Regions from separate parts of the Pseudomonas sp. JL3 genome, predicted to be linked through region 1. Evidence: predicted binding sites of a transcription regulator. Region 1 holds the regulator's gene; each other region holds the start of a gene.
What was found. Region 1 encodes FliA, which starts transcription of late flagellar genes. Its sites were predicted from a motif close to CTAAAGTTTNNNNNNNNNNNGCCGNTAA; they were not measured.
Positions count from the first base shown of each region.

Region 2: the regulator FliA is predicted to act here: its motif matches at 2,046-2,073, upstream of flgM (flagellar biosynthesis anti-sigma factor FlgM).
Region 3: the regulator FliA is predicted to act here: its motif matches at 1,964-1,991, upstream of MMG91_RS11370 (methyl-accepting chemotaxis protein).

Region 1 is NZ_JAKWJK010000010.1:140,714-143,984, forward strand. Features, by position in the region: gene flhF (flagellar biosynthesis protein FlhF) at 1-179, shown strand, start outside; gene fleN (flagellar synthesis regulator FleN) at 296-1,126, shown strand; gene fliA (RNA polymerase sigma factor FliA) at 1,123-1,863, shown strand; gene MMG91_RS18105 (chemotaxis response regulator CheY) at 2,031-2,402, shown strand; gene MMG91_RS18110 (protein phosphatase CheZ) at 2,425-3,213, shown strand; gene MMG91_RS18115 (chemotaxis protein CheA) at 3,251-3,271, shown strand, end outside.
Region 2 is NZ_JAKWJK010000033.1:4,812-8,082, reverse strand. Features, by position in the region: gene MMG91_RS28305 (MFS transporter) at 1-267, shown strand, start outside; gene MMG91_RS28300 (flagellar brake protein) at 331-1,077, opposite strand; gene MMG91_RS28295 (flagella synthesis protein FlgN) at 1,167-1,634, opposite strand; gene flgM (flagellar biosynthesis anti-sigma factor FlgM) at 1,683-2,009, opposite strand; gene flgA (flagellar basal body P-ring formation chaperone FlgA) at 2,175-2,936, opposite strand; gene MMG91_RS28280 (chemotaxis protein CheV) at 3,018-3,271, shown strand, end outside.
Region 3 is NZ_JAKWJK010000005.1:69,875-73,145, reverse strand. Features, by position in the region: gene MMG91_RS11390 (LysR family transcriptional regulator) at 1-257, opposite strand, end outside; gene MMG91_RS11385 (multidrug/biocide efflux PACE transporter) at 347-784, shown strand; partial or broken gene MMG91_RS11380 (hypothetical protein) at 860-1,000, opposite strand; gene MMG91_RS11375 (CorA family divalent cation transporter) at 1,154-1,828, opposite strand; gene MMG91_RS11370 (methyl-accepting chemotaxis protein) at 2,104-3,271, shown strand, end outside.

The sequences.
Region 1 (3,271 bases):
AATTGCCGGTGGCTTACCTGACCGATGGCCCGCGGATTCCGGATGATTTGCATCTGCCGCGTCGTCATCAGTTGGTCAGCCGCGCCGTTAGCGTGCAAATGCAGGAAGAACCCAGCGAAGAAGCCATGGCTGATATGTTCGCTGATATTTACCACAGTCCGACCAAGCGGGTTGGCTGAGGTATTAATGAACAGTTTTTGTACCTACATCGATGGTCTGCCATGCATTGTTCAGTTGGTGAACGCGCAGCCAGTAATGTGGCCTCCGTCTAAGTAAGACAAGGTAAAGAAATAACATGGGCAGCATGCATCCCGTACAGGTGATCGCGGTGACCGGCGGCAAAGGTGGCGTCGGGAAGACTAACGTGTCAGTGAACTTGTCCCTGGCTCTAGCTGAGCTCGGCCGGCGCGTCATGCTGCTGGATGCCGATCTGGGGCTGGCGAACGTCGACGTCCTGCTGGGGCTGACACCCAAACGTACCCTGGCCGACGTGATCGAAGGCCGCTGTGAGCTGCGCGACGTGCTGTTGCAGGGGCCTGGCGGGATCCGCATCGTCCCGGCTGCGTCCGGCACCCAGAGCATGGTTCATCTGAGCCCGGCCCAGCATGCCGGCCTGATCCAGGCCTTCAGCGACATCGGCGACAACCTTGACGTATTGGTGATCGACACCGCTGCGGGCATTGGTGACTCGGTAGTCAGTTTCGTCCGCGCAGCGCAAGAAGTCTTGCTGGTGGTGTGCGACGAGCCGACCTCCATCACTGACGCCTACGCGCTGATCAAACTGCTTAACCGCGACTACGGCATGAATCGTTTCCGCGTCCTGGCCAACATGGCGCAGAGCCCGCAGGAAGGCCGCAACCTGTTCGCCAAGTTGACCAAGGTCACGGATCGTTTCCTCGACGTCGCCTTGCAATACGTCGGTGCGGTGCCTTACGACGAAAGCGTGCGCAAGGCCGTGCAGAAGCAGCGTGCCGTCTACGAAGCCTTCCCGCGTTCCAAGTGCGCCCTGGCGTTCAAGGCCATTGCGCAGAAGGTCGATACCTGGCCGCTGCCGGCCAACCCGCGTGGTCATCTGGAATTTTTCGTCGAGCGCCTCGTGCAACAGACCGCAGGACCCGTCCTATGACAGCCAGTGGCTACAACCTCTACAAGAAGTCGGCACGTGACGCGCAGTACGAGCTGATCGAGCGTTACGCGCCACTGGTCAAACGCATTGCCTACCACTTGCTGGCGCGTTTGCCTGCCAGTGTCCAGGTCGAAGACTTGATCCAGGCCGGGATGATCGGCCTGCTGGAAGTATCAACCAAATACGACGCCAGCAAAGGCGCGAGTTTCGAGACGTACGCGGGCATTCGAATCCGCGGCGCGATGCTCGATGAAGTGCGCAAGGGGGACTGGGCACCACGTTCGGTTCACCGCAATACCCGCATGGTCAGCGACGCAATTCGCTCGATTGAAGCTAAAACCGGTCGTGACGCTAAAGATCACGAAGTTGCGGCCGAACTCCAATTGAGTCTCGACGATTATTACGGAATTTTGAACGACACCCTGGGCAGCCGGTTATTCAGTTTCGACGATCTGTTGCAGGACGGCGAACACGAAGGGCTGCACGAGGATGGCGCCAGTGCTCATCTCGAGCCGTCACGCGATCTGGAAGATGAACGCTTCCAGGCGGCGCTGGCGGACGCGATTGCCAATTTGCCGGAGCGTGAGCGACTGGTGTTGGCGCTGTACTACGACGAAGAGTTGAATCTCAAGGAAATCGGTGAGGTCCTGGGGGTCAGCGAATCGCGGGTCAGCCAGTTACACAGCCAGTGCGCGGCCCGTTTGCGGGGGCGTTTGGGGGAGTGGCGAGCGCGCTGAAGGCAGTGTGGGGACACTGCGAATGGAGCGGGTGTGGTGTTGAACTGCGCCGGTCTCGATCTGTTGTGCTCCAGACAGTCATTGAGTGCTTTGCCGGATTGATTGAAATGGCGCGTCCAGGTGCTGGGCGCGTTTAAGACTGCTTGGAGGTCGAATTGGACAAGAACATGAAAATCCTCATCGTTGATGACTTCTCAACGATGCGGCGGATCATAAAAAACCTGTTGCGTGACCTTGGGTTCACCAACACGGTCGAGGCTGACGATGGCACCACTGCCATTCCGGTGCTCAACAGCGGGAGCATCGACTTTCTGGTAACGGACTGGAACATGCCTGGCATGACCGGTATCGACCTGCTGCGTCACGTGCGCGCCGATGAAAAGCTCAAGCACCTGCCGGTGCTGATGGTGACCGCTGAAGCCAAGCGCGAGCAAATCATCGAAGCGGCCCAGGCCGGTGTTAACGGCTATGTGGTCAAACCCTTCACAGCCCAGGCGTTGAAAGAAAAAATCGAGAAGATTTTCGAACGCATCGGTTGATGTACTGCGCCACGGGGGAGCTATGGAGCATAACGAATCTTCACAGGGCGATTTTGAGTCGACCCTGAAAAAACACGCGGTCGAACTGGTCGAAAGCCTTGAAAAAGGCAGGTTCGGCGACGCTGTGCAACTGATCCATGAGCTCAACCAGACCCGTGACCGCGGCCTGTACCAGGAAGTGGGCAAGCTCACCCGCGAGCTGCATAGCGCGATCGTCAATTTCCAGATTGACCCGCACATGCCGCAAGCCGAGGAAGTGTCTCAGATCACGGATGCCACCGAGCGCCTGGGTTATGTGGTCAAGCTGACCGAGGCCGCGGCCAACCGCACCATGGACCTGGTGGAAAATGCCACGCCACTGATCAACAGCCTGAGCGACGAAGCTCAGGCGCTGAGCACGGATTGGGGACGGTTCATGCGTCGCGAAGTCGGGGCTGAAGAGTTCCGCGAACTGGCTCGGCGGGTCGACGGTTTCCTGACACGCAGCAGCGAAGACAACCGCATCGTGTCGAGCAACCTCAACGACATTCTGCTGGCCCAGGATTACCAGGACCTCACCGGTCAGGTGATCAAGCGCGTGACCCAATTGGTCACCGACGTTGAAAGCAACCTGCTCAAGCTCGTGCTCATGGCCAGTCAGGTCGACCGCTTTGCGGGTATCGAACATGACCGTGAAGCGATGCTGGCTGAAAAAGATCCACAAAAACATCTCTCGCAGGGTGAAGGTCCGCAGATTCATGCCGATAAAAGAGAAGATGTTGTGTCCGGTCAGGACGATGTGGACGATTTGCTATCCAGTCTTGGATTTTAGTTTTCTGGGTTTTTAGACCTGTAGGAGCACCCCCTTAATGAGCTTCGGCGCCGATGAA
Region 2 (3,271 bases), on a different contig from region 1:
GCGGTCACCAACTTGCATCAGGTGGACGATGCTCCACTGCATCACGTGGCCATGCCGGACAGTATGTCGAGTTCGCCACTGGTCGCTTGCCTGGACCCGCGAGTCGATGAGCAGGTGGTACAGGATCAAATGCAGAACCCGGTCACCCCGGAGGCTGATTTCAATCCGGATGCCGAGCCCGAGCCCGAAATCGAAGCTGAAACAGATTTGGAATCAGAAGACCCAGACACAGGGCGCGAGCAAAGCTTTACCGAAGCGAGGCCTTGATCAAGGCATAAAAAAACGGGCAGTCACCGCAAGGGACTGCCCGTTTTTTATGGGAGGGGCGTATCAGAAGTCGTCTTTATCGAAACGACGCGCTTCGCGCTGAAGTTGATAGACGAACCGCTCGACCTGCCGTTGCACCAGGCCGCTCATGTTGTGAAAACGCACGCCGGCGAAGGTGGTGTTGATCTTTTCTTCGAAGTGCAGGTAACGCAGTTCGACCGGTGTCGTCATGCTGCCGAAGGGCAGGGCGGCGACGAAGCGCTCATAGACCTGGCCCAGTTGCAGCCTGGCGGTGATGTCGCCCTCGAAGCGCAACTTGCAACCGGTGGCAGAGATGTCCAGCAATTTGCCATTAATGGGCGACTTGAGTTTGTCGCCACCCAGTTCGACATTGACCAGTTGCGCCAGCTTCAGCGCAGCGCGAAAAGCATTGCGGCGCTGGTGGTAAACCACCTCATCGGGCAACGCGCCACGGTAGCAGCGGCCATCGCCGGATTCGTCGATGGTTAGTGGGCCATTGCTTTCCCAGGCGATGCGCACACCGTCGTGAAAGCCTTCGACCTTGAACGGTTCGCCGGCCAGCAGAAAGCGTTCGCCGTCGCGCGGGATCATTTCGTCCAGGGCGATCATGTTGCTGTCACGGTCGATGTCCACCAGATAACTCTGGAAGCGCTGGCTGCGCTCATGGAACGTGATGATCAGCGGGTCATGGCTGTCTTGCAGCTGACGCAGATTGCCGGAGATTTCCAGGGGCGTAGTGAGCACCTTGGGTGGCTGCGGAGCATCTTCCGCGTTTAAGGCATTGAACACGGGGCATCAATCTCCAGACAAAATATGACTACTGGCCAGCATTCTGCCAGCATGTTTCGCGTCTTGATAGAGCGTGCTCATTGAAAGGCTCAAGCCTGACTGAGCGGACGTGGTTTTGCGAGTTTGGAGGTTGAGCCGCGGGCATCGTAGAGCGCTGGTGGCTCTCCGCCGGTGAGGATCTTCAGCTGGTTGGCCGTGGCGGCCTGCTGCACCAGAATCGACTGGCCATTATTAACGTTGGCGGCCTGGCACTGTGCCAGGAGGTCAGTCAGCACATCGCTCTGTGCCAGTAATTGGTCGCCAATGCTCGAATGGCTGGCAAGTTGCTCCAGGCCCTGGCGATTGGTCGGCAGGTTGAGGCTGGCGAGGATTTCACTGCGCTTGCGGCCATGCTGTTCGAGCAAAATGATCAATGCCTGTTTCTGCGCCAGAATCTCTTCAAGCAGTGGCATGTCGCGACCGTGCAGCGCGAGGGACTCGGTTTGCAGCAGCTCCAGCAGGTGTTGCGCCGGGGCAAAGTCGTCGATGATCAGTTGCAGTAAATTAGTGTCGTGCATGGCTGGCCTTGGGTTTTAAGCGTCCAAAAGCCTGGCGCGGGCCGTGGCCTAGCGCTGGGCTTCGAAGTTGAGCAGTTTGCTGGCTACACGGTTGCTGTCGACTTTATAGCTGCCATCGGCAATCGCTGCTTTCAACTCGGCCACGCGGGCTTTGTCGACGGCAGGCTGATCGCGCAGCTTGTCAGTGACCTTCTGCAACTGTTGAGCCTCATTGCTGAGGTGTACCGATTCCCCGCTTTGGGTGGCACTGGCCTGTTCGGCCGGGGTATTCAGCGGCGTGGATTGACCGGCTTCGGCGGTTTCCTTGGCGGCGCTGGTACGTGTACTGCCCGTAAGTGACGAGGAGCTGTTTAAACGACTGAAATCGATGACCATGACAAAAAACCTCTGGGTATTTGGACGCTTGCCATGTTTTCGGCTCTTCCCCGGAAAACTTTAGGCCCATTTATTGATGAGCGTGCATGCGCCAGCGCGTCTTCCACATGCGGCACAGTTTAGGGAACAGCCTCGGGCAGCGCCATATCTTCACGAACAGAGATCCTACATGGCCACTTCCACCTGGCCGGGCGCGGTGACTTGCGCCTTGATGACCCGCTGGGAGTTAAGGTTTTTCACCCGAATCTGTTCGCTCATGCCGCCGTTGGACAGCGCTTCACCCGGCATACGTACACTGAGCGTACCACTGCGGGCGGTAATCACCACCTGATCGCCCTTGCGAATCACTTCCGCCTGTTCGAGGTGCACCAGGGTAATGACCTGATCGGCGACCATTGGTCGGGTAAGTTTTTGCCCGATCGCCTGATCGACGGAGGTCAGAAAACCCTGATTTATCAGGCTGATATCGCGCTCGCGCAGGGTCACGTCCTGAGGCTCGATAATCCCTGTGCGTTTGAGGGGGCGAGTGGTGGTCACGATGTCGCGAAACAGCCGTACTTGAGCGGGGACGAAGACTGTCCAGGGGGATGCGCCCTCGCAGCGAACCTTGACCGTTACCCGGCCCAGAGGCCTCGCGGGGCTCTCGAGGGTGGCTGTCAATTCCTTGTCGCACATAGGCATGCGCAGGCGCGGATCGAGCCGGTTGACCTCGATCTCGTAGCGTCCTTGCGTTTGACTGCTGGCCAGATAGTCCTCTACGGTGAATTCAAGAAAGCCCTGGGTGACGCCGATAAGCATGTCAGGCAAGGTAACCGTATCAGCAAGGGCAGGGCTGCCAGCGTTGAACAGGCAGACGGCCGACGCCGCGCAGAGCAATCTGCGGCAGGTTGATGTCAGGCGTCGGAAAAATGTCGGTTCTGTGTTCATAAGAGTTAAAAAGCAAGCGCCGTGCCGTTTCGTGATGAATGTGCGTCGCAACACACTTAGCGTTGGTGTAGGAGTCTGGGCATGGCTGGTGTAATGGATTCGGTGAACCAGCGCACGCAACTGGTAGGGCAGAATCGCTTGGAGCTGTTGTTGTTCCGTCTCGACGGCCAGCAGCTGTATGGGATCAACGTGTTCAAGGTTCGTGAGGTGCTGCAATGCCCCAAGCTGACCTTGATGCCCAAGTCCAGTCCTGTCGTGTGCGGTGTGGCAAATATCCGGGGGGCGACCATTCCGATCCTTGATCTGGCAATGGCGACCGGTTCCGGAGCGCTGAA
Region 3 (3,271 bases), on a different contig from region 1:
AGTTGGCTGGCGGTCATTTCCAGACGGCTGGTGGCGGCCAGAATCTCCTCGGCCCGCTGCAACATGACGTGCCCGGCCGGGGTCAGGCTCGGCTTGCGACTGCTGCGGTCGAACAGGACAAGGTTCAGGTCGATTTCCAGACTGGCCACTGCCGCGCTGATGGTCGACTGACTGCGACCGAGCTTGCGCGCCGCGGCAGAAAACGAGCCTTGAGTCGCCGCCTGGACAAACGCCAGCAACACTTCGTGGGAAGCCATGAACTATCGCCTTGATCGATGGTTATTGGTTATGAAGTATCGGCGTGATGACGGATCATGGCAACCATAGTCACTCAGGGAGTCTGGCCATGAACGCCAACAAATCCATCACTGAACGAATTTTCCAGGCCATCGGTTTCGAACTGCTGGCGATATTGATCTGCACCCCGCTACTGGCTTGGGTCATGGACAAACCCATGCTGGAAATGGGCGCGGTAACCATGGCCATTGCAGCCCTTGCCCTGGCCTGGAACGTGGTCTTCAACGGCTTGTTCGACCGATTGCTCAAGCGCTTTGCCATTGTGCGTAACGCGTGGGTCCGCGTGGTGCATGCGCTGTTGTTCGAAGGTGGTCTGGTGGCGTTCGGCGTGCCGTTGATTGCCTGGTGGCTGAAGGTCAGCCTGTGGCAGGCGTTCCTGCTGGACATCGGCGTGCTGCTGTTTTTCCTGCCCTACACCTACGTCTACCACTGGGGTTACGACGTGGTGCGTGAGCGGCTGTTGGTGCGCAGGGCTTGCGAGGTTTAAAAAGCAAAGATCGCAGCCTTCGGCAGCGTTGATAAATTGGAACTGAACAACAACGCTTCTACAGGTGCTGTGTGGTTAGAACAGCTTGGTAAACAACCAATACAAACTCCCCGACAACACAATCGCCGCCGGCAAGGTCAGCACCCAGGCCATCAGCGGGTTGCGGATGGTCTTCATCTGCAACCCGCCACCGTTGGCGACCATGGTCCCGGTCCCCATACTGATCGTTCCCACGCTCCGCGTGGGAATGCATCCATTGACGCTCCGCGTCAACGCTGGACGCAGAGCGTCCGGGGCGGCATTCCCACGCAGAGCGTGGGAACGATCGGCGGCGATCGGCGGCGATCGGCGGCGATCGGCGGGAAAGGCTCAATAATCCTGGCGCTTGCGAAACGCCCAGCGTCCGGCAATCAGGGTAAACGTCGCGACCAGCGTCACCAGAATCCAGAACCTTTCCGGATCGCCGGCAAGCGGTACGCCGCCGACGTCCTCCTTCTGCAACCATTGCGGCGGGCGATTGAGCAGGCGCAGCAACGAGCCCGGCTCCAGCGCCAGCAACCGTTGCAGGCGCACCAGCACCCGGCGGTTGGCGCCCAGTTCGGCGCGGTTGGTGGACAGGCGCGACGACAGCAACTCATCCTCGATCTGATCGACGCTGAGGCTGGTCTTGCGCACGATCTGCGTCAACACCTCACCCTGATCGCGCAGCAAATGCACCAGCAACTCCAGCGGCGAGCGAAAGCATTCACCGGCCTTCACCGAAGAGCGCAGCTTGTCCACCGAGTGCAGCGGTTGCAGGCGTGCGCTGATGATCAGCCGACTGCGGGCACAAACCCAAAGCGTCGAGACATCCGAGGAGACCATGCTGCTGAGGTTGAACACCACGTCGTTGACCACCGCCAGCAACGCCGAGTCGACATGCTCGATGCGCGTCGCCGTGGCCGAATCGATTTCCCGGCCGCGCTCGCCGGGGCGAAAACTGAAACCGTAGAGCATGCCGAACAGATCGGAATCGCGATGGCGCTGGTCAATGCTGTGGTTCATGAGGTCTCGCTGTGAGGAGACGCCTGTCGCAGGTTTCACAGGTTCACTTGAGCCCCATCATCGCAACGCATTTTGAAGGTTTTGCGACAATTTGGTGGCGCCGAACATCCGCCTCCATGCCGATGGTCGGAAGCGCTCAAGAAAAGCTCTGGCACGCCGATGAGACAGATGTTGATCTTTCGATTCCAGTCGTTAATCAGCGTTGCTGACAGGGATGTCCGGACACCTTGCACGCCTATAAGTCGTGCTTCATCCCTGCCATGAGATATCCCTCGATGTTTTTGCAAAAGTCCCTCAGAGCACAAATTCTCGCCCTGTTGAGTGGCAGCCTGTTGGCAATGTTGCTGATTGCTTTGGCCTGCTTTCACTTTCTGTCCAATGGCGTTCAGAACTACGCGAACCTGATCGAAGGCCCGCTGCACACTTCACAACTGATCGACGAAGCCAACCTGCAATTCAAGGTGCAGGTTCAGGAGTGGAAAAACGTCCTGCTGCGCGGTAAGGAACCTGCGAACCTGGATAAATACTGGAAGCAGTTCGAGGACCGCCAGCGCGACGTGCAGAGCATCCTGAGTGAGCTGGCGGGGCAGAAGGGCATCGAGCCGCAACTCAAGACCCGCATCGAACGCCTGCGTGAAGAACATCGTGTATTAGGCGCGGCCTATCAGAAGGGGCGGGATGCCTACGTGGCGGCCGGTGCCGACCCAACAGCCGGCGACAACGCGGTCAAAGGCGTGGACCGAGCAGCCAGTGAGCAGATGAGCGAGTTGGTCAGCGAGTTGCGCAAGCAGGGCACCGAGCAATCGAAGCTGATCAGTGCCAGCGCCGATCAGACGGTGTTGCTGGGGCTCGTGGTGATGTTGGTGTCGGGCGTGCTGATTGGTCTGTTGAGTCTGTGGCTGGTCAACCGCAACCTGGTGGAGCCGATCCGTAAACTGATCGATTACGTGGCACAACTCAGCCAGGGCCGCTTCGCCGAGCGCGTGGCCAGTACCCGTCAGGACGAGTTGGGCAACCTGGCCAAGGCTGCCAACACCCTGCGCGATTTCCTCGCCGAAACCTTCAGCCGCTTGCAGCGCAGCGCGTCGGACCTGGACAGCGCCAGCGGCGAGTTGAATTCCATCGCCAGCGTCATGACCAGCGGCACCAACGAGCAGTTCAATCGCACCGATCAGGTCGCCACGGCGATGAACGAAATGTCTGCCACCGCGCAAGAAGTCGCGCGTCACGCAGCCGACGCGGCACGTGCGGCCGATGATGCCGACCAGTCCGCCCAGCAGGGCGAAAAAGTCATGCAGGGGACTATTCACACCATCACCCAAATGCGCGGCGAAATCGCCAACACCGCCACGGTCATCCGTCGTCTGGAAGCCGACAGCGGGCGCATCGGTAAAGTGCTGGAAGTGATTCGCGGCATTGCCGAACAGACCAACCTGCTGGCAC